Thermopolyspora flexuosa: one gene and its partner. Each later gene encodes a partner of the first gene's protein in a complex. Links are inferred from orthologs where the notes say so. Each region holds a gene or a part of one and is shown on either strand. Other genes may lie near its edges. The genes, in order: rpsG and tig.

The links.
Region 2: the proteins of rpsG (region 1) and tig are in contact, whole or in part, in a crystal structure (PDB 3GTY), measured with the Thermotoga maritima proteins. The link is inferred for Thermopolyspora flexuosa from one-to-one orthologs. Residues at the interface, in WP_004081843.1 of Thermotoga maritima: Lys34, Lys52, Lys55, Glu59, Arg62, Gln63, Glu66, Asn67, Lys69, Val71, Arg95, Ala109, Lys110, Lys111, Gly112, Arg113, Pro114, Glu117, Glu121, Ile124, Ala125, Tyr127, Asn128, Asn129, Thr130, Gly131, Lys135, Asp139, Arg142, Met143; in WP_004081061.1 of Thermotoga maritima: Glu122, Val124, Val129, Leu130, Tyr133, Glu188, Gly259, Ile262, Tyr263, Glu266, Ser270, Glu273, Gln274, Glu277, Arg308, Gln311, Ile312, Ser315, Tyr316, Glu325, Arg329, Arg336, Leu363, Phe366, Trp367, Arg373, Leu377, Arg381, Leu384, Glu387.

Annotation. Positions count from the first base shown.
Region 1 is NZ_VFPQ01000001.1:4,435,749-4,449,768, reverse strand. What follows is about bases 1-2,832. They hold rpsG (30S ribosomal protein S7), read left to right. Parts: upstream 1-1,097; coding sequence 1,098-1,568; downstream 1,569-2,832. Other genes in these bases: fusA (elongation factor G), read left to right, coding at 1,692-2,832; rpsL (30S ribosomal protein S12), read left to right, coding at 722-1,096; FHX40_RS18970 (DNA-directed RNA polymerase subunit beta'), read left to right, coding at 1-74. Also shown: more of fusA, read left to right, coding at 2,833-3,740; tuf (elongation factor Tu), read left to right, coding at 3,800-4,993; rpsJ (30S ribosomal protein S10), read left to right, coding at 5,187-5,495; rplC (50S ribosomal protein L3), read left to right, coding at 5,510-6,166; rplD (50S ribosomal protein L4), read left to right, coding at 6,163-6,813; rplW (50S ribosomal protein L23), read left to right, coding at 6,813-7,115; rplB (50S ribosomal protein L2), read left to right, coding at 7,256-8,089; rpsS (30S ribosomal protein S19), read left to right, coding at 8,101-8,379; rplV (50S ribosomal protein L22), read left to right, coding at 8,404-8,781; rpsC (30S ribosomal protein S3), read left to right, coding at 8,781-9,593; rplP (50S ribosomal protein L16), read left to right, coding at 9,595-10,014; rpmC (50S ribosomal protein L29), read left to right, coding at 10,014-10,247; rpsQ (30S ribosomal protein S17), read left to right, coding at 10,244-10,525; rplN (50S ribosomal protein L14), read left to right, coding at 10,634-11,002; rplX (50S ribosomal protein L24), read left to right, coding at 11,003-11,323; and more genes.
Region 2 is NZ_VFPQ01000001.1:1,255,674-1,269,829, reverse strand. Bases 4,314-7,281 are described here. They hold tig (trigger factor), read right to left. Parts: upstream 6,508-7,281; coding sequence 5,119-6,507; downstream 4,314-5,118. Other genes in these bases: FHX40_RS05585 (helix-turn-helix domain-containing protein), read right to left, coding at 6,817-7,281; FHX40_RS05595 (ClpP family protease), read right to left, coding at 4,314-4,733. Also shown: FHX40_RS05610 (valine--tRNA ligase), read right to left, coding at 1-1,775; ATP-dependent Clp protease ATP-binding subunit ClpX, read right to left, coding at 1,966-3,249; FHX40_RS05600 (ATP-dependent Clp protease proteolytic subunit), read right to left, coding at 3,433-4,077; more of FHX40_RS05595, read right to left, coding at 4,089-4,313; more of FHX40_RS05585, read right to left, coding at 7,282-7,683; FHX40_RS05580 (ATP-binding protein), read left to right, coding at 8,156-8,638; FHX40_RS05565 (hypothetical protein), read left to right, coding at 9,131-9,418; FHX40_RS24975 (hypothetical protein), read right to left, coding at 9,465-9,623; FHX40_RS05560 (TrpB-like pyridoxal phosphate-dependent enzyme), read left to right, coding at 10,092-11,450; FHX40_RS05555 (ATP-binding SpoIIE family protein phosphatase), read left to right, coding at 11,658-13,424; FHX40_RS05550 (TIGR03086 family metal-binding protein), read left to right, coding at 13,537-14,106; FHX40_RS26220 (50S ribosomal protein bL37), read right to left, coding at 14,103-14,156. UniProt on the Bacillus subtilis protein: Involved in protein export. Acts as a chaperone by maintaining the newly synthesized protein in an open conformation. Functions as a peptidyl-prolyl cis-trans isomerase.

The DNA of each region.
Region 1 (14,020 bases):
ACTACACCTTCGGCTCGGGCACCGGCGAGGCGGTGCCGCTGGAGGAGTACGACTTCGGTCAGTACAACCGCTGACCCGTCCCGAACCCGAGAGGGTTCGGTGACCCCACCCGGACGCCCGGTCCCGCGAGGGCCGGGCGTTCCGGTTCTCATACGTATTTATTAGGGGTCTATTAGGGGGCCTTGCCGCGGCCATGGCGGGGCGGGTGCGCCGCGGCCCGTCCCGGAGGCCCTCCGCCGGCGGGCGCCGCGATCTCCGTGGGTTTTGACGACGGCAGGGTTTCGTTATCCGGATGTCGCCATTTGTACGCCGGGGGGTTGCGTGCGAATGCGTGAGGGACGGGCGGAGTGCCGCTACACTTGATCCGAGCCCATAACGTCCGGTGTCCGTCCCATGGCCAAGGACACCGGCGGTGAACCACAGTACGGCGGGATCCTCTGGATACCGTCGTTTTGACGCGATGCGAAGCCCTGGGTAGGCTTTTCCTTCGTGCCCGTGAGTTCATGGGCTCGCATGCGTGCGCTCGCCGCGGTCTGACGAGACCGGCGAGCACCGTGTGTCCCTCCTCCGCTCGACAGGCTCGGCTCCGGCGTGTCGGCACCTGCCGCGACACGCCCGACCGCGGGGGTCGGGGGAGACCACAAACCTGCAGGTCACGACACCGGCAGCACCTGCGAAAGCACAAGAACGAACTACCGGCGAATGCACGAACGGAGACGCGGTGCCCACGATTCAGCAGCTGGTCCGCAAGGGCCGCCAGGCAAAGGTCAGTAAGACCAAGACCCCGGCGCTCAAGGGGAGCCCGCAGCGGCGCGGCGTCTGCACGCGCGTCTACACCACCACCCCCAAGAAGCCGAACTCGGCGCTGCGCAAGGTGGCCCGCGTGCGGCTCTCCAACGGTATCGAGGTCACGGCCTACATCCCCGGGGTCGGTCACAACCTCCAGGAGCACTCGAACGTGCTGGTGCGCGGCGGTCGTGTGAAGGACCTGCCGGGTGTTCGTTACAAGATCATCCGCGGTGCGCTGGACACCCAGGGTGTCCGCAACCGCAAGCAGGCCCGCAGCCGTTACGGCGCGAAGAAGGAGAAGAGCTGACATGCCGCGGAAAGGCCCCGCTGGTCGCCGTCAGTTGGTCGCGGACCCGGTGTACGGCTCGCCGTTGGTGACCGCGCTCATCAACAAGGTGCTGCTGAACGGCAAGCGCTCGCTCGCGCAGCGCATTGTGTACGGCGCTCTCGAGGGCTGCCGGGAGAAGACCGGTAACGACCCGGTCGTCACCCTGAAGCGTGCCCTCGACAACGTGAAGCCCACCCTCGAGGTGCGCAGCCGCCGCGTCGGTGGCGCCACCTACCAGGTCCCGGTCGAGGTGCGTGCCGCTCGCAGCACCACGCTGGCGCTGCGCTGGATCGTGCAGTACGCCCGGCAGCGCCGGGAGAAGACGATGACCGAGCGGCTGATGAACGAGCTGCTCGACGCGAGCAACGGCCTTGGCGCCAGCGTGAAGCGGCGCGAGGACACCCACAAGATGGCCGAGTCCAACAAGGCCTTCGCCCACTACCGCTGGTAGCGGCAAGCCGGAATGGCGGGGACGCAGCCCCTGGCCGGCCCGGGTGAGAACAACGAGACGAGGACGCGACAAGTGGCCACTACGACCGCAACTGACCTGGCCAAGGTCCGCAACATCGGGATCATGGCCCATATCGACGCGGGCAAGACCACGACGACCGAGCGCATCCTGTTCTACACCGGCATCAACTACAAGATCGGTGAGACCCATGAGGGCTCGGCCACCATGGACTGGATGGAGCAGGAGCAGGAGCGTGGTATCACCATCACCTCCGCCGCGACCACCTGCTCCTGGCTCGGCCACACCATCAACATCATCGACACGCCCGGGCACGTCGACTTCACCATCGAGGTGGAGCGCTCGCTTCGCGTGCTCGACGGTGCCGTCGCGGTGTTCGACGCCGTGGCCGGTGTGGAGCCCCAGTCCGAGACGGTCTGGCGTCAGGCCGACCGGTACGGCGTGCCCCGCATCTGCTTCGTGAACAAGATGGACCGGGTCGGCGCGGAGTTCCACCGCTGCGTCGACATGATCGTGTCCAGGCTGAACGCCACCCCGCTGCCGATCCAGCTGCCGCTCGGCGTCGAGGCCGACTTCCGGGGCGTCATCGACCTGGTGAAGATGAAGTCCCTGGTCTGGCGGGCCGAGGCGGTAAAGGGCGAGATGTACGACGTCATCGAGATCGACGCCGACCACATCGACGCCGCCCGCGAGTGGCGGGAGAAGCTGCTCGAGACGATCGCCGAGAACGACGACGAGATCATGGAGCTCTACCTCGAGGGCACCGAGCCCACCGAGGAGCAGCTCATCGCGGCGATCCGGCGCGCGACCATCGCCGGCAAGGTGACGCCGGTGCTGTGCGGCAGCGCGTTCAAGAACAAGGGTGTGCAGCCGCTGCTCGACGCGATCGTCAACTACCTGCCGGCCCCGACCGACATCCCGTCGATCAAGGGCCACGCGGTCGGCAACGAGGACGAGGAGATCGAGCGGCACTCCGACCCCGCGGAGCCGTTCGCCGCCCTCGCCTTCAAGATCATGAGCGACCAGCACCTTGGCCGCCTCACCTACATCCGGATCTACTCGGGCAAGCTCGAGAACGGCATGCAGGTGTACAACTCGGTCAAGGGCAAGAAGGAGCGCATCGGCAAGATCTTCCAGATGCACGCCAACAAGCGCGAGGAGCGCCAGTCGGCGTCCGCCGGGCAGATCGTCGCCGTGATGGGCCTGAAGGACACCACCACGGGTGACACGCTCTGCGACATCAACAACCCGGTGGTTCTGGAGTCGATGACGTTCCCCGCCCCGGTCATCAACGTCGCGATCGAGCCGAAGACCAAGGGCGACCAGGAGAAGCTGTCGACCGCGATCCAGCGCCTCGCCGAGGAGGACCCGTCCTTCCAGGTCCGCCGCGACGAGGAGACCGGTCAGACGGTGATCTGGGGTATGGGCGAGCTCCACCTCGAGATCATCATCGACCGCATGCGCCGCGAGTTCAAGGTCGAGGCGAACGTCGGCCGCCCCCAGGTCGCCTACCGGGAGACCATCCGCCGCAAGGTCGAGGGTGTCGAGTGCACCTTCAAGAAGCAGACCGGTGGTGCCGGTCAGTACGCGAAGGTGGTCATCGACCTCGAGCCGCTGGGCGAGGGCAACGACGGCTACGAGTTCCAGAACAACATCACCGGTGGGCGCATCCCGCGCGAGTTCATCCCCTCGGTGGACGCGGGCGCCCAGGAGGCCGCCGAGTTCGGCGTGCTCGCCGGCTACCCGATGGTCGGCGTGAAGGTGACCCTGCAGGACGGCGCCTACCACGAGGTCGACTCCTCGGAGATGGCCTTCAAGATCGCGGGTTCCATGGCCTTCAAGGAGGCCGCCCGCAAGGCGGAGCCCGTGCTGCTCGAGCCGGTGATGTCGGTCGAGGTCACCACCCCTGAGGAGTACATGGGCGACGTCATCGGCGACCTCAACGGCCGCCGGGGACAGATCCAGGCCATGGAGGACCGCGCAGGGGCGAAGGTGATCCGCGCTTTGGTCCCGCTGTCAGAGATGTTCGGGTATGTGGGTGACCTGCGCAGCAGGACCCAGGGCCGGGCGGTCTACAGCATGCAGTTCGACTCCTACGCGGAGGTGCCGGAGGGCATCGCCAAGGAGATCGTCGCGAAGGCCCGCGGCGAGTAACCGTCCGGGCCGGAGTAACAGCGCAAGTCCAGTCAGAAATCTCTAAGGAGACAGATCCAGTGGCCAAGGCCAAGTTCGAGCGGACCAAGCCGCACGTGAACATCGGCACCATTGGGCACATCGACCACGGCAAGACCACTCTGACCGCGGCGATCACCAAGGTGCTCCACGACCGTTACCCGGAGCTGAACGAGGCGACCCCGTTCGACAAGATCGACAAGGCGCCTGAGGAGAAGGCCCGCGGTATCACCATCTCCATCTCGCACGTCGAGTACCAGACCGAGAAGCGGCACTACGCGCACGTCGACTGCCCGGGTCACGCCGACTACGTGAAGAACATGATCACCGGTGCGGCCCAGATGGACGGCGCCATCCTCGTGGTCGCCGCGACCGACGGCCCGATGCCGCAGACCAAGGAGCACGTGCTCCTGGCCCGCCAGGTCGGCGTGCCGTACATCGTCGTCGCGCTCAACAAGGCCGACATGGTCGACGACGAGGAGATCCTCGAGCTGGTCGAGCTCGAGGTCCGCGAGCTCCTCAGCGCCCAGGAGTTCCCGGGCGACGAGGTCCCGGTCATCCGCGTCTCCGCGCTCAAGGCTCTCGAGGGCGACCCGAAGTGGGCCGACTCGATCATCGAGCTCATGAACGCGGTCGACGAGCACGTGCCGGAGCCGACCCGTGACATCGACAAGCCGTTCCTCATGCCGATCGAGGACGTCTTCTCGATCACCGGTCGCGGTACCGTGGTCACCGGCCGTATCGAGCGCGGCACCGTCAAGGTGAACGACACGGTCGAGATCGTCGGTATCAAGGAGAAGAGCCTCACGACGACCGTCACCGGCGTCGAGATGTTCCGCAAGCTCCTCGACGAGGGCCGCGCCGGCGACAACGTCGGTCTGCTGCTCCGTGGCGTGAAGCGCGAGGAGGTCGAGCGCGGCCAGTGTGTCATCAAGCCGGGCACGACCACCCCGCACACCGAGTTCGAGGCGCAGGTCTACGTCCTCGCCAAGGACGAGGGTGGCCGGCACACGCCGTTCTTCAACAACTACCGGCCGCAGTTCTACTTCCGGACCACCGACGTCACCGGTGTGGTTCACCTGCCCGAGGGCGTCGAGATGGTCATGCCCGGCGACAACACCACGATGCGTGTCGAGCTCATCCAGCCGGTCGCGATGGAGGAGGGCCTCAAGTTCGCGATCCGTGAGGGTGGCCGTACCGTCGGCGCCGGCAACGTAACCAAGATCATCAAGTAGTTCGACCGCGGGGCGGCGGTCGGCCCCAACCCGGGGCCGACCGCCTAACCATGGGAGACGGCCGAGCCGGGCTCGCCGCGGCGCTCAGGATCGTGCGCCATGGGGCACCGCCCGCAGGACGACTCACAACAACGGCGGCAATCAGACCGCGTGAAGCTTCTACAGGACGACAGCGAAGGACACCGAGGCCACTATGGCGGGACAGAAGATCCGCATCCGGCTTAAGGCCTATGACCACGAGGTCATCGACAGCTCGGCCAAGAAGATCGTTGAGACGGTGACGCGGACCGGAGCGAAGGTCGCGGGCCCGGTGCCGCTGCCGACCGAGAAGAACGTGTATTGCGTCATCCGCTCGCCGCACAAGTACAAGGACAGCCGCGAGCACTTCGAGATGCGCACGCACAAGCGGCTGATTGACATCATCGACCCGACGCCGAAGACGGTCGACTCGCTCATGCGGCTCGACCTGCCTGCGGGCGTCGACATCTCGATCAAGCTCTGAGGGAACGCACTGACATGGCTAAGCAGATCAAGGGCGTCCTGGGCAAGAAGCTCGGCATGACCCAGGTCTTCGACGAGAACAACCGGGTCGTCCCGGTCACCGTCGTCGAGGCCGGTCCGTGCGTGGTGACCCGCGTCCGCACTCCCGAGCGGGACGGTTACTCGGCCATCCAGCTCGGCTATGGGCAGGTGGATCCGCGCAAGGTGAACAAGCCGCTCGGTGACTACCTGCGCAAGCACAACATCACTCCGCGTCGCTACTTCGCGGAGATCCGCACCGACGACGCCGCCGAGTACCAGATCGGCCAGGAGATCCGGGTCGACATCTTCGAGCCCGGTCAGTACGTCGACGTGACCGGCCGGAGCAAGGGTAAGGGCTTCGCCGGCGTCATGAAGCGGCACGGCTTCGGCGGTCTGGGCGCCTCGCACGGTACCCAGCGCAAGCACCGTTCGCCCGGTTCCATCGGCGCGTGCGCCACCCCCGGCCGCGTCTTCAAGGGTCTGCGCATGGCGGGCCGCATGGGCAACGCCCGCACCACCGTGCAGAACCTGAAGGTGCAGGCGGTCGACGCGGAGAAGGGGCTCATCCTCGTCAAGGGCGCCGTCCCCGGCCCGAACGGGGGCCTCGTCCTCATCCGCACCGCTGTCAAGAAGGGAGCCGTGGCCAAGTGACGACGACGATCGACGTCCGGGACGCCAGCGGCGCCACGACCGGCACGGTGGAGCTGCCGGACAGCATCTTCGCCGCCAAGGTGAACGTCCCGCTGATCCACCAGGTCGTGGTCGCGCAGCTCGCGGCGAGCCGGCAGGGTACGCACAAGACCAAGACCCGGGGCGAGGTCTCCGGTGGTGGCAAGAAGCCGTACCGCCAGAAGGGCACCGGCCGGGCCCGCCAGGGTTCGACCCGGGCTCCCCAGTTCACCGGTGGTGGCACCGTCCACGGCCCCGTGCCGCGGGACTACTCCCAGCGGACCCCGAAGAAGATGAAGGCCGCCGCGCTACGCGGCGCGCTGTCGGACCGGGCCAAGGCCGGCCGCGTGCACGTGGTGACCGAGCTGATCTCCGGTGACACCCCCAAGACCAAGGAGGCCCTGGCCGCGCTGCGCCGCATCACGCAGGCCAAGACCGTGCTGGTCGTGGTGGACGAGGGCGACCGCACCACCTGGCTGAGCCTGCGCAACGTGCCGGAGGTGCACCTGCTGGACGCCGGCCAGCTCAACACCTACGACGTGCTGTGCAACGAGGACGTGGTCTTCACCCGGGCGGCCTATGACAAGGTCGTGGCCCGGCTGAGCAAGAGCGGGAAGGACAACGAGTAATGGAGAAGATCGCCGACCCGCGCGACATCATCATCAAGCCGGTCATCTCCGAGAAGAGCTACGGCCTGATCGACGAGTACAACAAGTACACGTTCCTGGTCCACCCGGACGCGAACAAGACGCAGGTCAAGATCGCCGTTGAGAAGATCTTCGGCGTCAAGGTGACGGGCGTGAACACCATCAACCGCAAGGGCAAGCGCAAGCGCACCCGGCGCGGTGAGGGCAAGCGCCCGGACACCAAGCGCGCGATCGTCAGCCTCGCCGAGGGCGACCGGATCGACATCTTCGGCCCGGTCGGCTGAGGCGGGCGGGCGACCGACCCCGCAGGGGAGCGCCGATCCGCCACCGGACCCCGGCGCCCTCCCTCGCCGCGACGCAGTGCAGCCCTCCACAGGGTTCCAGAGGCGTCGTAACCGAACACGAACAGGGATGAACGAAAAAGATGGGCATCCGTAAATACAAGCCGACGACGCCCGGTCGTCGTGGGGCGAGCGTCTCGGACTTCGCCGAGATCACCCGCAGCCGGCCGGAGAAGTCGCTGCTCCGCCCCCTGCACAGTAAGGGCGGGCGGAACGCGCACGGTCGCGTGACCGCGCGCCACCAGGGCGGCGGCCACAAGCGTGCGTACCGCATCATCGACTTCCGCAGGAACGACAAGGACGGGATCCCGGCGAAGGTCGCGCACATCGAGTACGACCCGAACCGCACCTCCCGTATCGCGCTGCTGCACTACGCGGACGGCGAGAAGCGCTACATCCTCGCCCCGGCGGGGATCAAGCAGGGCGACCGGATCGAGAACGGCCCCGGCGCCGACATCAAGCCGGGCAACTGCCTGCCGCTGCGCAACATCCCCACCGGTACGTTCGTGCACGCGGTGGAGCTGAAGCCGGGCGGTGGCGCCAAGCTCGGGCGTTCGGCCGGCGCGCAGATCCAGCTGCTCGCCAAGGAGGGCATGTACGCCACGCTGCGTATGCCGTCCGGCGAGGTGCGCATGGTCGACGTGCGCTGCCGGGCCACGGTGGGCCAGGTCGGCAACGCCGAGCAGTCCAACATCAACTGGGGCAAGGCCGGCCGTATGCGCTGGAAGGGCAAGCGCCCCAGCGTCCGTGGCGTGGCGATGAACCCGGTCGACCACCCGCACGGTGGTGGTGAGGGCAAGACCTCCGGTGGTCGCCACCCGGTGAACCCGAAGGGTAAGCCGGAGGGCCGTACCCGCAAGGCGAAGAAGCCCAGTGACCGGCTGATCATCCGTCGTCGGGCCAAGAAGAAGCGGTAGGAGCAGCCGAGATGCCACGTAGCCTCAAGAAGGGCCCCTTCGTGGACGATCACCTGATGAAGAAGGTGATCGCGCAGAACGAGAAGGGCACCAAGAACGTCATCAAGACGTGGTCGCGGCGCTCGATGATCGTGCCGGAGATGATCGGCCACACGATCGCCGTGCACGACGGCCGCAAGCACGTCCCGGTGTTCATCACCGAGCAGATGATCGGCCACAAGCTCGGAGAGTTCGCGCCCACGCGGACGTTCCGCAGCCACGTCAAGGAAGAACGGCGCAGCCGACGGTAACCGCCAGGTAGCGAGGAGATTGCGATGGAAGCGAGGGCCACGGCGCGGTTCGTCCGCGTCACGCCCCGGAAGGCCCGCCGCGTGGTGGACCTGATTCGCGGGCTGCCCGCCTCGGAGGCGCAGGCCGTGCTGCGGTTCGCTCCCCAGCGGGCCAGCGAGACCGTGTACAAGGTGCTGGCGAGCGCGATGGCGAACGCCGAGCACAACTTCAAGCTCGACCGCGACACGCTGGTCGTCAGCCGCGCGTGGGTCGACGAGGGCCCGACGCTGAAGCGGTACCGCGCCCGCGCGCAGGGCCGCGCCTTCCGGATCAACAAGCGGACGAGCCACATCACCGTTGTCGTCGAGTCCCGGCCCGAGGCCAACGCGGGCCGTGGCAAGCCGAAGGGAAGGACCCGCTAGTGGGGCAGAAAGTCAACCCGCACGGGTTCCGCCTCGGTATCACCACCGACCACAAGAGCCGGTGGTACGCCGACAAGCTGTACAAGGCCTACGTGGCCGAGGACGTCGCCATCCGCCGCATGCTGCAGCGCGGCATGGAGCGGGCCGGGATCTCCAAGGTCGAGATCGAGCGCACCACCGACCGTGTGCAGGTGGACATCCACACCGCGCGGCCTGGCATCGTCATCGGGCGTCGGGGCGCCGAGGCGGACCGTATCCGTAGCGACCTCGAGAAGCTGACCAAGAAGCAGGTCCAGCTCAACATCCTCGAGGTGAAGAACCCCGAGATCGACGCGCAGCTCGTCGCCCAGGGGGTGGCCGAGCAGCTGTCGAGCCGCGTCTCGTTCCGCCGCGCGATGCGGAAGGCGATGCAGTCCGCGATGAAGAGCGGCGCGAAGGGTATCCGGGTGCAGTGCTCGGGCCGTCTCGGCGGCGCCGAGATGTCGCGCTCGGAGTTCTACCGCGAGGGCCGCGTGCCGCTGCACACGCTGCGCGCCGACATCGACTACGGCTTCTACGAGGCCCGCACCACCTTCGGCCGGATCGGCGTGAAGGTGTGGATCTACAAGGGCGACGCCCCGACGAGCCGGGCCGAGCGTGAGGCCGCGGCGGCCGGCGCCCGCGCCGGGCAGCGCCGCGACGACCGTCGCGACCGCCCGCGCCGCGAGCGTCCGCGCCGGAGCCGTGGCGAGCGCCAGGCCAAGTCCGAGGCGGCCGCCCAGGCCGCCGCCGCCGAGGCCGCGCAGGCCGCACAGCAAGGGGAGGCAAGCTGACATGCTGATCCCGCGCAAGGTCAAGCACCGTAAGCAGCACCGGCCGAAGCGCAGCGGCATGGCCAAGGGCGGCACCAAGGTGCACTTCGGCGAGTACGGCATCCAGGCGCTCGAGCAGGCCTACGTCACCAACCGGCAGATCGAGGCCGCCCGTATCGCCATGACCCGGCACATCCGCCGTGGCGGAAAGGTCTGGATCAACATCTTCCCGGACCGCCCGCTCACCAAGAAGCCGGCCGAGACCCGTATGGGTTCCGGTAAGGGCTCGCCGGAGTGGTGGGTCGCGAACGTCAAGCCGGGGCGCGTGATGTTCGAGCTCGCGGGCGTCGCCGAGCCGGTGGCCCGCGAGGCGCTGCGTCGCGCCATGCACAAGCTCCCGATGAAGTGCCGCTTTGTGAAGCGGGAAGTGGGTGAAGCCTGATGGCTAAGGGCCTGACCGCGGAAGAACTGCGGCCGCTGGAGCACGACGAGCTGGTCCAGAAGCTGAAGGAGGCCAAGGAGGAGCTCTTCAACCTCCGCTTCCAGTCGGCGACCGGGCAGCTCGAGAACACCGCCAGGCTGCGCCAAGTCCGGCGCGAGATCGCTCGAATCTACACCGTGATGCGCGAGCGCGAGCTCGGGATCATCAAGATCGAGAAGGAGGAGAGCGAGTGAGCGAGGCTGCGCAGCAGGCGGGCAAGACGCGGAACTACCGCAAGACCCGTGAGGGCCTCGTGGTCAGCGACAAGATGGACAAGACCGTTGTGGTCTCCGTCGAGGACCGCGTCAAGCACCCGCTGTACGGCAAGGTCATCCGCCGTACCAAGAAGTACAAGGCCCACGACGAGAACAACGCCTGCAGCGTCGGCGACCGCGTGCTCCTGATGGAGACCCGGCCGCTGTCGGCCACCAAGCGGTGGCGCGTGGTCGAGATTCTCGAGAAGGCCAAGTGACCGGTGCGGGGCCGCAAGGCCCCGCCACCCCCTTTATCACGGGGGATCAGACAAAGTTGGTTCCGCCAGGCTCAGAGATGAGAACCGGCGTGACACACGGGAGTTGACGTGATCCAGCAGGAGTCGCGACTCAAGGTCGCCGACAACACGGGTGCCAAGGAGATTCTGTGCATCCGCGTGCTCGGCGGCTCGGGTCGGCGCTACGCGGGTATCGGCGACGTCATCGTCGCGACGGTGAAGGACGCCCTTCCCGGCGCCGGTGTCAAGAAGGGTGACGTGGTCAAGGCTGTCGTGGTGCGCACCACCAAGGAGCGCCGCCGCCCCGACGGCTCCTACATCCGCTTTGACGAGAACGCCGCCGTCCTGATCAAGGACAGCGGCGATCCGCGTGGCACGCGTATCTTCGGCCCGGTCGGCCGGGAGCTGCGCGAGAAGAAGTTCATGCGCATCATCTCGCTCGCCCCGGAGGTGATCTGAGTGCCGCCGAAGCTGCACGTGAAGAAGGGTGACTACGTCCAGGTCATCGCCGGCAAGGACAAGGGGGCGAAGGGCCGCATCATCGCCGCCTACCCGCGGGAGCAGCGCGTGGTGGTCGAGGGCGTCAACATGATCACCAAGCACTCGAAGGTGACCCACCAGGGTCCCCGCGCCGGCCAGGGCGGCGTGCGCCGCATGGAGGCCCCCATCCACGTGAGCAACGTCAAGAAGCTCAAGGAAGAGCCGCCGAAGAAGGACGACGACAAGCCCGCGAAGAAGACCTCGAAGAGCGAGGCCGACGAATCGGGTGAGGACAGCTGATGACCGCCACCGTAACCGAGGTCGCCTACGACGGGCCTCGCCTCAAGCACCGCTACCGTAACGAGATCGCGCCGAAGCTGCGCGAGGAGTTCGGCATCCGCAACATCATGCAGGTCCCCACGGTGACCAAGGTCAAGGTCAACATGGGGATCGGCGAGGCGGCCCGGGACTCCAAGCTCATCGAGGGCGCGATCCGCGACCTGGCCGCGATCACCGGCCAGAAGCCGGCGATCGCCCGGGCGCGCCGCTCGATCGCGCAGTTCAAGCTCCGTGAGGGCATGCCGATCGGCGCGCACGTCACGCTGCGCGGCGACCGCATGTGGGAGTTCCTCGACCGGCTGCTGACGCTCGCGCTGCCCCGGATCCGTGACTTCCGCGGCCTGTCGCCGAACCAGTTCGACGGCCACGGGAACTACACCTTCGGTCTCACCGAGCAGGTGATGTTCCACGAGGTCGACCAGGACCGCGTGGACCGGCCGCGGGGCATGGACATCACGGTCGTGACGTCGGCGCCGAACGACGAGCTGGGCCGGGCGCTGCTGAAGCACCTCGGCTTCCCCTTCAAGGAAGCGTAGAAGAGGAGAGACGATCATGGCGAAGAAAGCGCTGATCGCCAAGGCGGCGCGGAAGCCCAAGTTCAAGGTCCGTGCCTACACCCGGTGCACGCGCTGCGGGCGGCCGCGCGCCGTGTTCCGCAAGTTCGGCCTGTGCCGGATCTGCTTCCGCGAGATGGCGCACCGCGGCGAGCTGCCCGGTATCACCAAGTCGAGCTGGTAGGCCGAGCCCGACGCTCGGCGTCCCGAGGAGTTGTACACCCAGGACGTGGCCGGAGCAGGCGATGGGAGGCGACCACCCCACGCCGGCCCCGGTGACGTCCGCCTGGACACCGCAGGTCCTGCAAGAGGGAAACCGCGGTGAGGAAGGCCAGCGGCCATGACGATGACCGACCCGATCGCAGACATGCTGACGCGTCTGCGTAACGCGAATGCGGCATACCACGACACCGTGACCATGCCGTACTCGAAGATCAAGGCGCACATCGCCGAGATCCTCCAGCAGGAGGGCTACATTCAGAGCTGGTCCGTCGAGGACGGCAAGGTCGGCCGGAACCTCGTGGTGGAGCTGAAGTACGGCCCCAGCCGTGAGCGGGCCATCTCGGGCCTGCGGCGGGTCTCCAAGCCCGGCCTGCGGGTCTATGCGAAGAAGGACAACCTGCCGCGGGTCCTGGGCGGCCTGGGCGTCGCGATCATCTCGACGTCCGCCGGCCTGATGACCGACAAGCAGGCCAAGAAGCGTGGAGTGGGCGGGGAAGTCCTCGCCTACGTGTGGTGACGAGGGGAGGAGGCACAGCATGTCGCGAGTCGGACGGCAGCCCATCCCCGTACCCAGCGGCGTGGACGTCACGATCGACGGCCAGCAGGTCACGGTCAAGGGCCCCAAGGGCACGCTGACCCACACGGTCGCCGAGCCGATCAAGGTCACCCGTGACGACGACGGGATGATCCGGGTCACGCGGCCCAGTGACGAGAAGAAGGTCCGTGCGCTGCACGGCCTGTCCCGCACCCTGATCGCCAACATGGTGACCGGGGTGACCGAGGGCTACACCAAGACGCTGGAGATCCACGGCGTCGGCTACCGCGTCCAGGCGAAGGGCCCGCAGCAGCTCGAGTTCTCGCTGGGCTACAGCCACCCGGTGATCGTGAACGCCCCCGAGGGCATCACCTTCCGCGTCGAGAAGCCCACGCTGTTCCACGTGGACGGCATCGACAAGCAGAAGGTCGGTGAGGTGGCCGCCAACATCCGTAAGCTCCGCAAGCCCGACCCGTACAAGGGCAAGGGCGTGCGGTACCTGGGCGAGGCCATCCGCCGCAAGGTCGGAAAGGCTGGTAAGTAGTCATGGCCTTCACGTACGGCAAGGTCAGGAAGCGCACCGCCCCGCGTACCGTCGCGCGTCTGCGTCGCCACCGGCGTGTCCGCAAGAAGGTCATGGGTACTGCCGAGCGGCCGCGGGTCGTCGTCAACCGGACCACGCGCCACATGTGGGTGCAGGTCATCGACGACACCGTCGGCCACACCCTGCTCAGCGTCTCCACGCTCGACCCGAGCCTGCGGGACGCGGAAGGTACCAAGACCGACAAGGCCAGGAAGGTCGGCGCCCTGCTCGCCGAGCGGGCCAAGGCCCGCGGCATCCAGAAGGTCGTCTTCGACCGTGGCGGCTACCGCTACGCCGGGCGCATCGCCGCCCTGGCCGACAGTGCCCGTGAGGGTGGGCTGGAGTTCTGACATGGTGCCCACCCGTACCGAGAACGAGAAGAGGAACCACTGATGGCTGCAGCTCCGCGGCGCGGTGCCGGCGGTGGTGAGCGGCGGGACCGTCGCGAAGATCGCCGCGGTGGTGCCGCAGACAAGGGCGTCTCGTACATCGAGCGCGTAGTCAAGATCAACCGAGTGGCCAAGGTCGTCAAGGGTGGTCGGCGCTTCAGCTTCACCGCCCTGGTCGTGGTCGGCGACGGCAACGGCATGGTCGGCGTCGGCTACGGCAAGGCCAAGGAGGTGCCCGCGGCGATCGCCAAGGGCGTCGAGGAGGCCAAGAAGCACTTCTTCCGGGTGCCGCGCATCCAGGGCACGATCCCGCACACGGTGCAGGGCGAGGACGCGGCCGGCGTCGTGCTGCTGCGTCCGGCCGCTCCCGGTACC
Region 2 (14,156 bases), 3.2 Mb from region 1 along the record:
TCCGGGACCGTGGCGCCGTTGATCAGCGCGAAGCGCGTCGCGTTCCAGATCTTGTTGCAGAAGTTGCGGGAGCCGGCGGCCCAGTCCTCGCTGATCGCGACGTCGGCGCCCGGGTTCGCGCCGCGCAGCAGCGTGAACCGGGTCGCGTCCGCGCCGTAGCGCTCGATCCAGTCCAGCGGGTCCACGACGTTGCCGAACGACTTGGACATCTTCTTGCCGAACTGGTCGCGCACCATGCCGTGCAGCGCCACCTCGCGGAACGGCGGCTTGCCGTCCATCGCGTACAGCCCGAACATCATCATCCGGGCGACCCAGAAGAACAGGATGTCGTACCCGGTGACCAGGACGGTCGTCGGGTAGAAGCGCTCCAGGTCCGTCGTGGTGTCCGGCCAGCCGAGCGTGGAGAACGGCCACAGGCCCGAGGAGAACCAGGTGTCGAGGACGTCCGGGTCCTGCTCGTAGCCGGGCGGCGGCTCCTCGTCCGGGCCGACGCAGACCACCTCGCCGTTCGGGCCGTACCAGACCGGGATGCGGTGGCCCCACCAGAGCTGGCGGGAGATGCACCAGTCGTGCATGTTGTCCACCCAGTCGAAGTAGCGCTTGGCCATCTCCGGCGGGTGGATGCGGGTACGGCCGTCGCGGACCGCGTCACCGGCGGCCTTCGCCAGCGGCTCGACCTTGACGAACCACTGCAGCGACAGCCGCGGCTCCACCACGGTCTTGCACCGCGAGCAGTGGCCGACCGCGTGGATGTACGGACGCTTCTCGGCGACGATGCGCCCCTGCTCACGCAGCGCGGCGACGACCGCGGCCCGGGCCGCGAAGCGGTCCAGGCCCTCGAACGGCCCCGGCGCCGTGACCACGCCGCGCTCGTCCATCATCGTGATGGACGGCAGCGAGTGCCGGCGGCCGATCTCGAAGTCGTTCGGGTCGTGGGCCGGGGTGACCTTCACCGCGCCGGTGCCGAACTCGGGGTCGACGTGCTCGTCGGCGACGATCGGGATACGCCGGCCGGTGAGCGGCAGCTCCACCTCGGTGCCGACCAGGTGGCGGTACCGCTCGTCCTCCGGGTGCACCGCCACGGCGGTGTCGCCGAGCATCGTCTCGGCCCGGGTGGTGGCGACCACGATGGAGGCGTCGCCGTCCCCGTACCGGATCGAGACGAGCTCGCCCTCGTCGTCGCTGTGCTCGACCTCGATGTCGGAGAGCGCGGTGAGACAGCGCGGGCACCAGTTGATGATGCGCTCGGCGCGGTAGATCAGCCCGTCGTCGAAGAGCCGCTTGAAGATCGTCTGGACCGCCCGGGAGAGGCCGGGGTCCATGGTGAACCGCTCACGGCTCCAGTCGACGGAGTCGCCGAGCTTGCGCATCTGGCTGAGGATGCGCCCGCCGTACTCCTCCTTCCACTGCCACACCCGCCGTACGAACTCCTCGCGCCCCAGGTCGTGGCGGGTCAGGCCCTCCTTGGCGAGCTCGCGCTCGACGACGTTCTGGGTGGCGATGCCGGCGTGGTCGGTGCCCGGAAGCCACAGCGTCTCGAAGCCGCGCATGCGGGCACGCCTGATCAACGCGTCCTGGATCGAGTGATCGAGGGCATGCCCGACGTGCAGCGAGCCCGTGACGTTGGGCGGCGGCAGGACGATGCAGTACGGCTCCCGCCCGCTCGCCGGGTCGGCGCGGAAGTAGCCCTCGGCTACCCAGCGCTCGTAGCTCCGGGTCTCCACTTCAGCGGGCGCGTACTGGGTGGGCAGGTCAGGCTTGGTCACGGTCCTCAATTCTAGGGATGTCGGGGTCGGCTCCTGTACACGATGCGAAATCGGGACGCAACGCCACGGGTATCGCGCATCGCTCTTATCCGTGGCCGTCTCCTCCCGTTGCAAAGCACGGTCCCCTCCCTGTCCGCCGGCGCGGTCGTCCAGGGAGGGGACCGTGGATACGTCGATGGAGTACCGCGGGAGCGAGCGCTCAGGCGCTCTTCTCCCGTGGGGTGCGCGGTTGCTTGACGTTGATCTGATCACGAGGCACCAGGGTCGGGTTGACGTGTTCCAGCACGGCCTCTCGGGTGATGACGACGCGCGCGACGTCATCCCGGCTGGGTACCTCGTACATCACCGAGAGCAGGACCTCCTCCATGATCGCCCGCAGCCCTCGGGCGCCCGTGCCGCGCAGGATCGCCTGGTCGGCGATCGCCTCCAGCGCGTCCGGGGTGAACTCCAGCTCCACGTTGTCCAGCTCGAACAGCCGCCGGTACTGCTTGACCAGCGCGTTCTTCGGCTCGGTGAGGATCGCGATGAGCGCGTCGCGGTCCAGGTTGTGGACGCTGGTGATCACCGGCAGGCGGCCGATGAACTCGGGGATCATGCCGTACTTGAGCAGGTCCTCCGGCATGACCTCGGCGAAGATGTCGGAGCTGTCCAGCTCCTTCTTGGACGGGATGACCGCGTTGAAGCCGATGCCCTTCTTGCCGATCCGGGCCTCGATGATCTTCTCCAGGCCGGCGAAGGCGCCACCGCAGATGAACAACACGTTGGTCGTGTCGATCTGGATGAACTCCTGGTGGGGGTGCTTGCGGCCGCCCTGCGGCGGGACGGACGCGGTCGTCCCCTCGAGGATCTTCAGCAGCGCCTGCTGAACGCCTTCGCCCGACACGTCGCGGGTGATCGACGGGTTCTCGCTCTTGCGGGCGATCTTGTCGACCTCGTCGATGTAGATGATGCCGGTCTCGGCCTTCTTCACGTCGTAGTCGGCGGCCTGGATCAGCTTCAGCAGGATGTTCTCAACGTCCTCGCCGACGTACCCCGCCTCGGTGAGCGCGGTCGCGTCGGCGATCGCGAACGGGACGTTGAGCATCTTGGCCAGCGTCTGGGCGAGCAGGGTCTTCCCCGAGCCGGTGGGTCCCAGGAGCAGGATGTTGGACTTGGCCAGTTCCACGCCGTCGTCCCTGGCGCGGTCACCCGACTGCACCCGCTTGTAGTGGTTGTAGACCGCCACGGACAGGGCCTTCTTGGCCTTCTCCTGCCCGATGACGTAGGAGTCGAGGAACTCGTAGATCTCCCGTGGCTTCGGCAGGTTGTCCCACTTCAGCTCGGAGGACTCGGAGAGCTCCTCCTCGATGATCTCGTTGCAGAGATCGATGCACTCATCGCAGATGTAGACGCCGGGTCCGGCGATGAGCTTCTTGACCTGCTTCTGGCTCTTACCGCAGAACGAGCATTTCAGCAGGTCTCCCCCGTCGCCGATGCGTGCCACCCCAGATACTCCTTTGCGTGGAACCGCGTCGCGTCCGCGATCCGTACTCTGCGGACCCGGTCCGGAAAGGTCATCCCGCTCAAGTCTCGACGTTACCGTCTCCGGGGCCCTGAGTGAGCCCTCTATCGGCGAGTCGCACCAGAACGTGCCGTTTTGGGCATCGTTCCGGTGCTCTCGACCATCTTAGGAAGCGATCGCGGCCGGACGCTTCTTCCTGCTCGGAATGATGTCGTCGATCAGGCCGTATTCCTTGGCCTCTTCGGCGGTGAGGATCTTGTCACGCTCGACGTCCTTGCGCACCTGGGCGATCGGGCGCCCGGTGTGCTTGGCGATGATCTCCTCCATCAGGGTCCGCATCCGGAGGATCTCACGCGCCTGGATCTCGATGTCACTTCCCTGACCACCACCCTCGGTCGACGGCTGGTGGATGAGCATCCGGGCGTTCGGCAGCGCGAAGCGCTTGCCGGGGGTACCGCCGGCGAGAAGGATCGCGGCCGCCGAGGCCGCCTGCCCCAGGCAGATCGTCTGGATGTCGGGCCGGACGTACTGCATGGTGTCGTAGATCGCGGTCATCGCGGTGAACGAACCGCCCGGCGAGTTGATGTACATGCTGATGTCGCGGTCGGGGTCGAGCGACTCCAGCGTGAGCAACTGCGCCATGACGTCGTTCGCCGACGCGTCGTCGATCTGAACCCCTAGGAAGATGATGCGGTCCTCGAACAGCTTGTTGTAGGGGTTCATCTCCTTCACGCCGTACGTCGTGCGTTCGACGAATGAAGGGATGATGTAGCGGCCGTTGATGTCCCCAGGCCTGATCAGGTCACTCACCTCTTACCCCCTCAGGAGACGGCGCCCTGCGAGGGCACCTGCCGAGCACTCCGCACGACGTGGTCGATGAAGCCGTAAGCCTTGGCCTCCTCGGCCGTGAACCAGCGGTCGCGGTCCGAGTCGCGCTCGATCTGCTCGACCGTCTGGCCCGTGTGGGCGGCGATGCGCTCCGCCAGCGTCTTCTTCACGTACAGCATCTGCTCGGCCTGAATCGCGACGTCGGCCGCGGTACCGCCGATGCCACCGGAGGGCTGGTGCATCATGATCCGGGCGTGCGGGAGGGCGTAGCGCTTGCCCTTCGCGCCCGCGCACAGCAGGAACTGGCCCATCGAGGCGGCCAGCCCCATGGCGACCGTGCACACGTCGTTCGGCACGTACTCCATCATGTCGTAGATGGCCATGCCGGCCGTGACCGAACCACCCGGGGAGTTGATGTAGAGCCAGATGTCCCGCTCCGGGTCGTCGGCGGCGAGGAGCAGCAGCTCGGCGCAGATGCGGTTCGCGGTGGCGTCGTCGACCTGGCTGCCCAGGACGATGATGCGCTCCTCGAGCAGTCGCCGGTACAGCTGGTCTTCCAGCCGGAATACGCCGTTCTCACGGAATCTCGACTCCGGCCCCGATCCGAAGGGCGAATAGAAGGTCGGCGGGCTGGTCACAGCGTCACCTTCCGATGCGTCGTTATCGATTGGCTTTCATTGGACCTTAACGCGCCCGGCCGACCGGTCAGGCCTCCATCACGCGGTGTTCGCTGAAGGCGCAGGTGCCCTCCCGGCGCGGAACCCCGCCGCACCGGAGGCACGGCGGGGTTCCCGACGCATCCGCGACGTTTCCGGCGGTTCGGGCGCCTGGCGCCGGGCCCGCATCCGCCCACCGGCGGCCGTCGCCCGGCCGGCCGGCTCGTGCTCGCGGGCCGTGCCGTACCCCTGTGCCGCTTCCTTCACGGCCCCGGCGTACCCGGGCCCGGAAACGGCCGTACCGGCTGCGGGGAGCGGGATCCCGAGCCGGTACGGGAGGTCACGGCGGCGCCGCGGCGCGGCGGGGCTACTTGTCGGACTGCTCCGACTCCTCGCCGCCCTCGGCCTCATCCTCGGCCTGCGCGGCCTCGGGGGCGAGCTCGGCGTAGATCGCCTTCAGGTCGACCTCGTTGCCGTTCTCGTCGACGACCTTCGCCGCGTCGCCCAGGATCGTCTTGGCCTTGTCCCGGACGATCTCCACCATCGCCATGTTGATCTGGTCGTTCTCGGCGAGGTGCTTGGCGAGCGTGTTCGGCGCGACCCCGAGCTCCATGGCGCGGCGCACCACGAAGTTGGTGAGCTCCTGCTCCGAGACGCCGAGCTCCTCCTGCTTGACGATCTTGTCGAGGATGAAGCTGGCCTTGATCGCCTTCTTCGCGCTCTCCTCGATCTCCTTGAGGCGCTCCTCCTCGGTGGTCTGGTAGAGGCGGAAGAACGCGTCACGGCTCAGGCCGCTCTGCGCGATCTGGTGGTCGAGGTTGTGCTTGCGCATCTCGATCTCGGCCTGGACCGCGCTCTCCGGCAGCGGGATGTCGATCTTGTCCATCACCGCTTCGAGGGCCTTCTCCCGGGCCTGGTTGATCTGGTCGATCAGCTTGTTGCGCCGCACCTGGCCCCGGATGCTCTCGCGGAGCTCCTCGAGCGTGTCGAACTCGCTGGTGAGCTGGGCGAACTCGTCGTTCAGCTCGGGGAGGACCTTCTCCTTGACGCTCTTGACCTTGATCTTCACCTGCGCCTCCTGGTCGGCGTGCTCGCCGCCGACCAGCCGGGTGGTGAAGACCTTCTCGTCCCCGGCCGCCATGCCGAGCAGGTTGTCGTCGAGGCCCTGCAGGATCGACCCGGCGCCGACCTCGTAGGAGACGTCGCTCGCCGCCTGCTCCTCAAGCTCCACGCCGTCGATCGAGGCCGACAGGTCCATCACCACGAAGTCGCGGTTCTGGGCCGGCCGGTCCACGCCGGTGAGGGTGGCGAACCGCTCCCGCAGCGCGTTGAGCTGGGCGTCGATGTCCTCGTCGGTGACCTCGGCCGAGGGGACGGTCACCTCGATCCCCTCGTAGTCGGGCAGGTCGAAGGCCGGGCGGACGTCCACCTCGGCGGTGAACTCCACCTGCTTGCCGTCCTCGAGCTTGGTGACCTCGATCTCCGGCCGGCTCACCGGGAAGACGTCGGTCTCGTCGACGGCCTTGCCGTACAACTTGGGAAGAGCGTCGTTGAGGGTCTCCTCAAGCACCACCGCGCGGCCGAACCGCTGCTCGATGATTCGAGCGGGAACCTTGCCCGGCCGGAAGCCGGGCACGCGCACCTGCTGCGCGACCTTCTTGTACGCCGCCTTCAGGCTCGGCTCGAGCTCCTCGAACGGCACCTCGACGGTGAGCTTCACCCGAGTCGGGCTGAGCTCCTCGACAGCGGTCTTCACGGATGTCTCCTAGATCAAGCCTTGAATGATCGTGGGCGCGTCGGTGCCGTGCATCTCGATCGAATCCGCCATCCCGGGCATGATCGACTGTGGCGGGTGTCCAGCGCCGCTCGCAAGTCTAGGGCAGACGGGCACCCGCGGCGTCATCGACCACGTGATCCCTCCCGTCATCGCCCTTCCCGGCACCGGTCGCGGGTGCCGAGTGTGACCCGACCGTTTCGCAGCGCGACGTTCGCATCGCACACGTCACCCCGTTGCCAAGCCGCTCTTTGCCCGGTTCGCGGCGGCGGCCGCACGGCCTTAAGCGAGTTAGATCTCTCGCATAATCTTTTCGAGTAACGCGACCGTTTCATCCGGGGTGGTGCTCACGGCGCAGAGCCGCTCCATCACCTCGCTGTACCGGTCGACGTCTTCCCGTTTGTCCAGATAAAGGGCGCTGGCGAGCTGCTCGACGTACACGATGTCGGGCAGGTCCGGGTCGGCGAAGCGCAGGATGCTGAAGGCACCGCCCTCCGCGCTGTGCCCGCCGAAGCTGAACGGCATCACCTGGATCGTGATGTTCGGCTGGCGCATCAGGTCGATGAGGTGCCCGAGCTGGGCGCGCATCACGTCGGTGCCGCCGATCGGGCGCCGCAGCGCCGCCTCGTCGATCACCGCCCAGAAGAACGGCCCGTTCGGGCGGTCGAGCACCTGCTGGCGCTGCAGCCGCAGCTCCACCCGGCGCTCGATCTCCTCGGGGGTGATGCCGGCCGCCCCCGCCGTGATCACGGCACGGGCGTACTCCTTCGTCTGGAGCAGACCGGGAATGAACTGGACCTCGTAGGTGCGGATGCGGGAGGCCGCCTCCTCGAGCCCGACGTAGGCCTGGAACCACGAGGGCAGCAGGTCGTTGAAGCGGTGCCACCAGCCCGGCTCGTTGGCCTTCTCCGCGAGTTCCATCACCGCCGCCCTCTGTTCCTCGTCCTCGACGCCGTAGAGGGTGAGCAGGTCGGCGACGTCGCGCGGCTTGAAGCTGACCCGGCCGAGCTCCATCCGGCTGATCTTGGACTCGGAGCCGCGGATCCGGCGGCCCGCCTCCTCTCGGGTGAGCCCTTTCTCCTCACGGAGCCGACGCAACTGGGAACCCAGCAGGATGCGAAGCGCCGTGGGGCCGGATCCCGGCTGGATCTGTGTCACGGTGCCTCCCTCTCCGCTCGGTCCAGCCAACCACTACTCGGTCCAGCCAACACAGTCTCACCACTTCTCGCTTCGCTGACAAGGTCTCATGTGGATGTCGGTTTTCCAACTTTTTCTAGCGCATGCCCTCCGCCGTCCCAATGGAGCCCGGAAGCCGTAACGGAGGAATGGCCTTACGCCCGATTCGCACCGTTCTTCCATCTATGTCGCCCATCTCCGCCATCGTTCATCCGCACCCCGCGCGAACGACCGGACCCACCACGGAAACCCGACGAAACGGGCGATACGGGCGCGGTGCAGGGTGTCATCCGTAACTTGCGCATGCACATGTCAGTTGCACGTGCATTTGGGTCTTGCAGGCGCAAGGATCGTGACCGATGATGGGCTAGCGCGCAATTTGACCCATTGGTGTACGGCCTATCCGGGCGGCGAGGGACCTCGGTCCACGACAACGGCGGGAGGTATCGGAAGGATGGCGGAAGATCCGGGGTCCACCGCGCAATGCCTGGACGTGACCCTCGAGATCGGCTTCGACCGCCTGCTCGCCGAGCCGCACCCCGGCACCACCACCTGCGCGCTGCGCCCACGCGCCGAGTCGGTCGCGATCGCGCGGGACGTCACCCGCACCACGCTCACCCGATGGGGGCTCGGCGCGCTCTGTGACGACGCCGCGCTCGTCGTCTCCGAGCTGGTCACCAACGCGGTGCGCCACCTGCCCCATCCCCGGGCGTACGGCGAGCGCCCGATCACGCTGCTGCTCGTGCGCCGGGTGCCGCACCTGGTCATCGCGGTGGCGGACCCGAGCGACGGCGTGCCCACGCCGAAGGAGCCCGACTTCGTCGCCGAGCACGGCCGCGGCCTGCACATCGTGGAGGCCTACAGCGACCGATGGGGATGGAGCCCGCTCGCCCGGGGCGGAAAGGCCGTTTGGGCCCTGTTCCACTGCGCCCCGTAGGCGGCGGATCCGGACGACTGGTCGGGGCGGCGGGATTTGAACCCACGACCCCCTGCTCCCAAAGCAGGTGCGCTACCAAACTGCGCCACGCCCCGTCGTTCAGGACGTATACAATCTCAATGTCGGGTACGCTAACGCCCTGACGACCGGAAGAAGTCTAGACCAGACGACGACCGGTTCGTGCGGACGTAGCTCAATGGTAGAGCCCCAGTCTTCCAAACTGGCAGCGCGGGTTCGATTCCCGTCGTCCGCTCACAGACGCGAAGGGCCGGGTCAGCCCAACGGGCGACCCGGCCCTTCCGCATGTCCGGGGTCGTTCCGGTGATCACGCCAGGCGCGTCCGGCCGGCGTCCCCGCACCCTTCCCTCCCGGCCGCGCACCCCCGGGGAACGATCTAGGGATCTTTGGACAGAGCCCGGCGTAAGCGATCAATCACGCAGGGTAGGTTCACCGGCGGCATTTCAGTCGAACACGCCAAGAAAGGACGCGCAAGTGGAGCAGCAGCAGGCCCAGCAGATCGAACAGCAGCTCCGGCAGAACTGGCAGCAGATCCGCTACCGGATCCTCGACATGTTCGCCGAGGTCAGCCCCGCCGACCTCGACTTCGCCCGCAACGTCAACGACCTGGTGGAGCGGATCGCCGACAAGTCCCGCCACAGCGAGCGGTACGTCGAGACCCGCCTGATGGAGCTGGTCGGCGTCGGCGGGATGCCGCAGGGCCAGTCGCAGGGCACGCCGTTCGGCGCCCAGCAGGGCCGTACCTTCGCCAGCGGCCAGTGAGCCCGCGAGGCACCGGACACCGACCGGCCTCGCGCACCGTCGGCGGTCAGTGCGACAGCATGGACCGGTAGTCCAGCAGATCGTCGATGAGGCTGCTGACCGACGCGTCGCGTGGCAGACGCCGCAGCTCGGCGAGCATCGCGTCGACCTCCTCGAGGGTTGGCCGGCCATCGACCGATTCGACGAGAGCCAGTAGGGTGCTCATCTCTCCTCCTGCGTGTTTCGTCATTGAAACATACCTTTTGGGCGCTTCGTCCGTATTGTGAGCTGGTTACCGCTTTGTAACTGCCGCAGCGGAGCGACCGCCCGCCGGTCGCGGCCGGAACCGACCTCGCGGAGGGCCGGGCTCCACTGACCGCAGGGCCGGGGGCCTCCCCGCACGGAGGCCTCCGGCCCGTCCGCCGCCACGGGCCGAGGCCGCCCGCGGTACGGGCGCGCGCCCGCGGCCTCGCGGACATCTCCCCCTTTTCCCGGCATTGCCCCCATAGTGGGACATCCACCGCTCCAGACTCATTCGGCTTCCATCCGGGACACACTCCCCCACACCCGCCCCACCCAGCACCCCGGATCGCAAACCTCTCGTCACGCTGGGCGAACGCTCAGGCTAAGTTGTTCTGCGTCGACAGCGGGCCGGCGCCGTACGCCCGGCCCGGAAGCAAGCCGGAGAACGCCTGTGAGCAAGCCCACCAAGATCGTGCTCGACGAGTCGCGCATCCCGCGCAACTGGTACAACGTGCTCGCCGACCTGCCGAGCCCGCCCCCGCCGCCGCTGCACCCCGGCACCCTGCAGCCGGTGGGCCCGGACGACCTCGCGCCGCTGTTCCCCATGCCGCTGATCGAGCAGGAGGTCAGCACCGAGCGGTTCATCCCCATCCCCGAGGAGGTCCTCGACGTCTACCGCCTGTGGCGGCCGACCCCGCTGATCCGCGCCCGCAGGCTGGAGCGCGCGCTCGGCACGCCCGCGCGCATCTACTACAAGTACGAGGGCACCTCGCCCGCGGGATCGCACAAGCCGAACACCGCGGTGCCGCAGGCCTTCTACAACGCGCAGCAGGGCATCCGGCGGCTCACCACCGAGACCGGCGCGGGGCAGTGGGGCTCGGCGCTCTCGTTCGCCTGTGCCCAGTACGGCCTCGACTGCGAGGTCTGGATGGTGCGCGCCTCGTACGACCAGAAGCCCTACCGCAAGCTGCTCATGCAGGTGTGGGGCGCGACCGTGCACGCCAGCCCGTCCCCGGTGACCGAGGCGGGCCGCAAGGTGCTCGCCGACGACCCCGACTCCCCCGGCTCGCTCGGCATCGCGATCAGCGAGGCCGTGGAGGTGGCCGCGCAGCACGAGGACACCCGGTACGCCCTCGGCTCGGTGCTCAACCACGTGCTGCTCCACCAGACCGTGATCGGCGAGGAGGCGCTGGAGCAGCTCGCCGCGGTCGGCGAGACCCCGGACCTGATCGTGGGCTGCACCGGCGGCGGGTCGAACTTCGGCGGCCTCGCCTTCCCGTTCCTGCGGGAGAAGCTCGTCGGCCGGATGAACCCCGAGATCCGGGCGGTGGAGCCGGCCGCCTGCCCGTCGTTCACCAAGGGCGTCTACGCCTACGACTACGGGGACACCGCCGGGCTCACCCCGCTGATGAAGATGCACACGCTCGGCCACGACTTCGTGCCCGACCCGATCCACGCGGGCGGCCTGCGCTACCACGGCATGTCTCCGCTGCTGTCGCACATGTACGAGCTCGGCCTGTTCACCGCGGTGGCCCGGACGCAGACCGAGTGCTTCGAGGCCGGTGTCCGGTTCGCCCGCGCCGAGGGCATCGTGCCCGCGCCGGAGCCCACGCACGCCCTCGCCGAGACCATCGCCGAGGCGCTGCGGTGCAAGGAGACCGGGGAGGAGAAGGTGATCGTGACCGCGCTGTGCGGGCACGGGCACTTCGACCTCGCCGCCTACGACCGCTACCTGTCCGGCGCGATGGAGGACTTCGAGCTGCCGCAGGAGCGCATCGAGGCCGCCCTCGCCCACCTGCCCAAGGTCTGACCCAAGGTCTGAGCGGTACCCGGACCCTTCGCGGTCGCGCGGGAACCGTGGCGTCGCCGCCGGCGCCCCCGGATCGGCCGATCCGGGGGCGCCGGCCCGTCTGCGCCCGCGGGCCGGCCGCCGGGCGCGGCCGGTTCCTGGGCCTCCCAATCGGAGATCTTGAACTTTTATAGTGGTTGGCGAACCGCGGGAAGAGAGAAGAGCACGGTGCCCAGCAGCCAGCCGAGCGGGACGGCGTCGGTCACGTCCTCACCGGACCGGCGGTACGTCGTCAAGAAGGCCGACCCGGGCTGCTCGCGGCTGAGCAGCCCGGTACCGGTGCACGAACAGCTCGCCTTCCTCAACGAGGCGAGCCGACGCATCGGCACCACCCTCGACATCGCCGAGACCGCCCGTGAGCTCGTCGACCTCGCCGTGCCCCGGTTCGCCGACTGGGCGGCGGTGACCATCCGGGACCGGGTGCTGATCGACGGCGAGCTGCCGTACCCGCCCGCCGACGGGTCGGCCGTGGTGCGGCGCCTGGCGGGGGCCGTGGCCGGGCCACGCTCCGACGACTACGTGGTGGCCTGGCCGCTCGACGAGGTGACGACGTACCCGGCGTGGTCGCCGTTCGCCCGGTGCATGGCGAGCGGGAAGCCGATCATGTTCACCGAGGTCGACGCCGACCTCGCCGAGGAGCTGTCCCGGGCACGCGGCCGCGACGACGTGCGCCGGCTGCTCCATGGCGTCTCGCTGCTCATGGTGCCGCTGCAGGCGCGCGGCCGGGTGCTCGGCATCGTGTCGTTCCACCGGTTCCCCGGCAGCACGCCGTTCGACGAGGAGGACGTCACCCTCGGCGAGGAGCTCGCCGCCCGCGCCGCGCTGTGCATCGACAACGCGCGGCTGTACAGCCGGGAGCGCGGCACCGCGCTCGCGCTGCAGAGCAGCCTGCTCCCGGCCGACCTGCACGATCCGCTCGGCCTGCAGATCGCCTCCCGCTACCTGCCGGCGAGCGACCTCACCGGGGTGGGCGGCGACTGGTACGACGTGATCCCGCTGCCGGGCCACCGGGTCGCGCTCGTGGTCGGGGACGTGATGGGTCACGGCATCCGCGCCGCCGCCACCATGGGCCAGCTCCGTACCGCGGTGCGCACCCTGGCCTCGCTCGACCTCACCCCGGCGGAGGTGCTGTTCCGGCTCAGCCGGATGAGCCAGGACCTCGACGCCACCCAGATCGCCACCTGCATCTACGCCACCTACGACCCGGTGACGCGGGCCTGCACGATCGCCCGCGCCGGCCACGTGCCGCCGATCCTGCTGCTCCCGGACGGCGGCACGGAGGTGGTGGACCTGCCGCCGGGGCTGCCGCTCGGCATCGGCGGCGAGCCGTTCGAGATGCGGGAGATCGTGCTGCCGCACGACAGCGTGCTCGCGCTCTACACCGACGGCCTGGTGGAGAGCCGGGACCGGGACATCGACACCGGCATCGACAAGCTGCGCCGCCTGCTGTCGGTACGGCTGCGCGACCTGGAGGACATCTGCGACGCGACGATCGGCGCGCAGCGGCCCGGTGACGAGCGCGACGACATCGCGCTCATGCTCGCCCGGGTGCGCGAGCTCACCCCCGACGAGATGGCCGCCTGGACGCTCCCGGCCGAGCCGTCCGCGGTGCGCGAGGTGCGCCACGGGGTGCGCGCCACCCTGGACCGGTGGGGCCTCGCCGGGCTCGCCGACACCAGCGAGCTGATCGTGAGCGAGCTCGTGACGAACGCGGTGAACCACGCCCGCGGGCCGATCGAGGTGCGGCTGCTGCGCGGGCGTTCGCTCGTGTGCGAGGTGGGCGACTCGTCCTTCGCGATGCCCACCCTGCGCGACCCGGACACCGGCGCCGACGCCGGGCGCGGCCTGCGCCTGGTGGACCGGCTCGCCTACCGGTGGGGGCACCGGCCCACGCCCGGCGGCAAGGTGGTCTGGGCCGAGCAGCGCATTCTCTGACGACGGGTTACCGTCAAAAGGAGGAGGGAAGGTACGGCCGTCGCACCTTCTCTCTGGGGGGGACGGCCGTGCGGAGCACGGTGAACGCCAAGCGCGAAACGGTGAGCAAGAGATGAACCTCGACGTCCGCGACGCGTATCGGCGAGCTCTCGACGACTTCGGGCAGAAGGTCCATCTCGTCCGTCCGGATCAGTGGCACCTGCCCACACCCTGCTCGGACTGGGACGTCCACACCCTCGTCAACCACCTGGTGCGCGAGTGCCTGTGGGCGCCCCACCTGCTGGCCGGCCGTACCGTGGCGGAGATGGGGGACGCCCTCGACGGCGACCTGCTCGGTGACGATCCGGTGAAGGCGTTCGACCGGGCGGCCGCGGCGGCGGTGCTGGCGGCCTACGACGAGGGCGCGCTCGGGCGTGTGGTGCATCTCGCGTTCGGCGACGTCGCCGGCGAGGAGTACCTGTGCGAGCTGTTCGCGGACGCGCTCATCCACACCTGGGACATGGCGCGGGCGATCGGGCTCCCCGACCGGCTCGACCCGGAGCTGGTGGACGCCTGCGCGGCGTGGTTCGCCGCGGTGGAGGACTCCTACCGGGAGACCGGGGTGATCGGGGAGCGGCGCGAGCTGCCGCCGGACGCGGATCCGCAGAGCCGCCTGCTCGCCGCCTGGGGCCGCGGCCGCTAGCGGGCGTTCGGCCGCTTGCCGTGGTTCGCCTTCTTCTTCTTGCGGGCCCG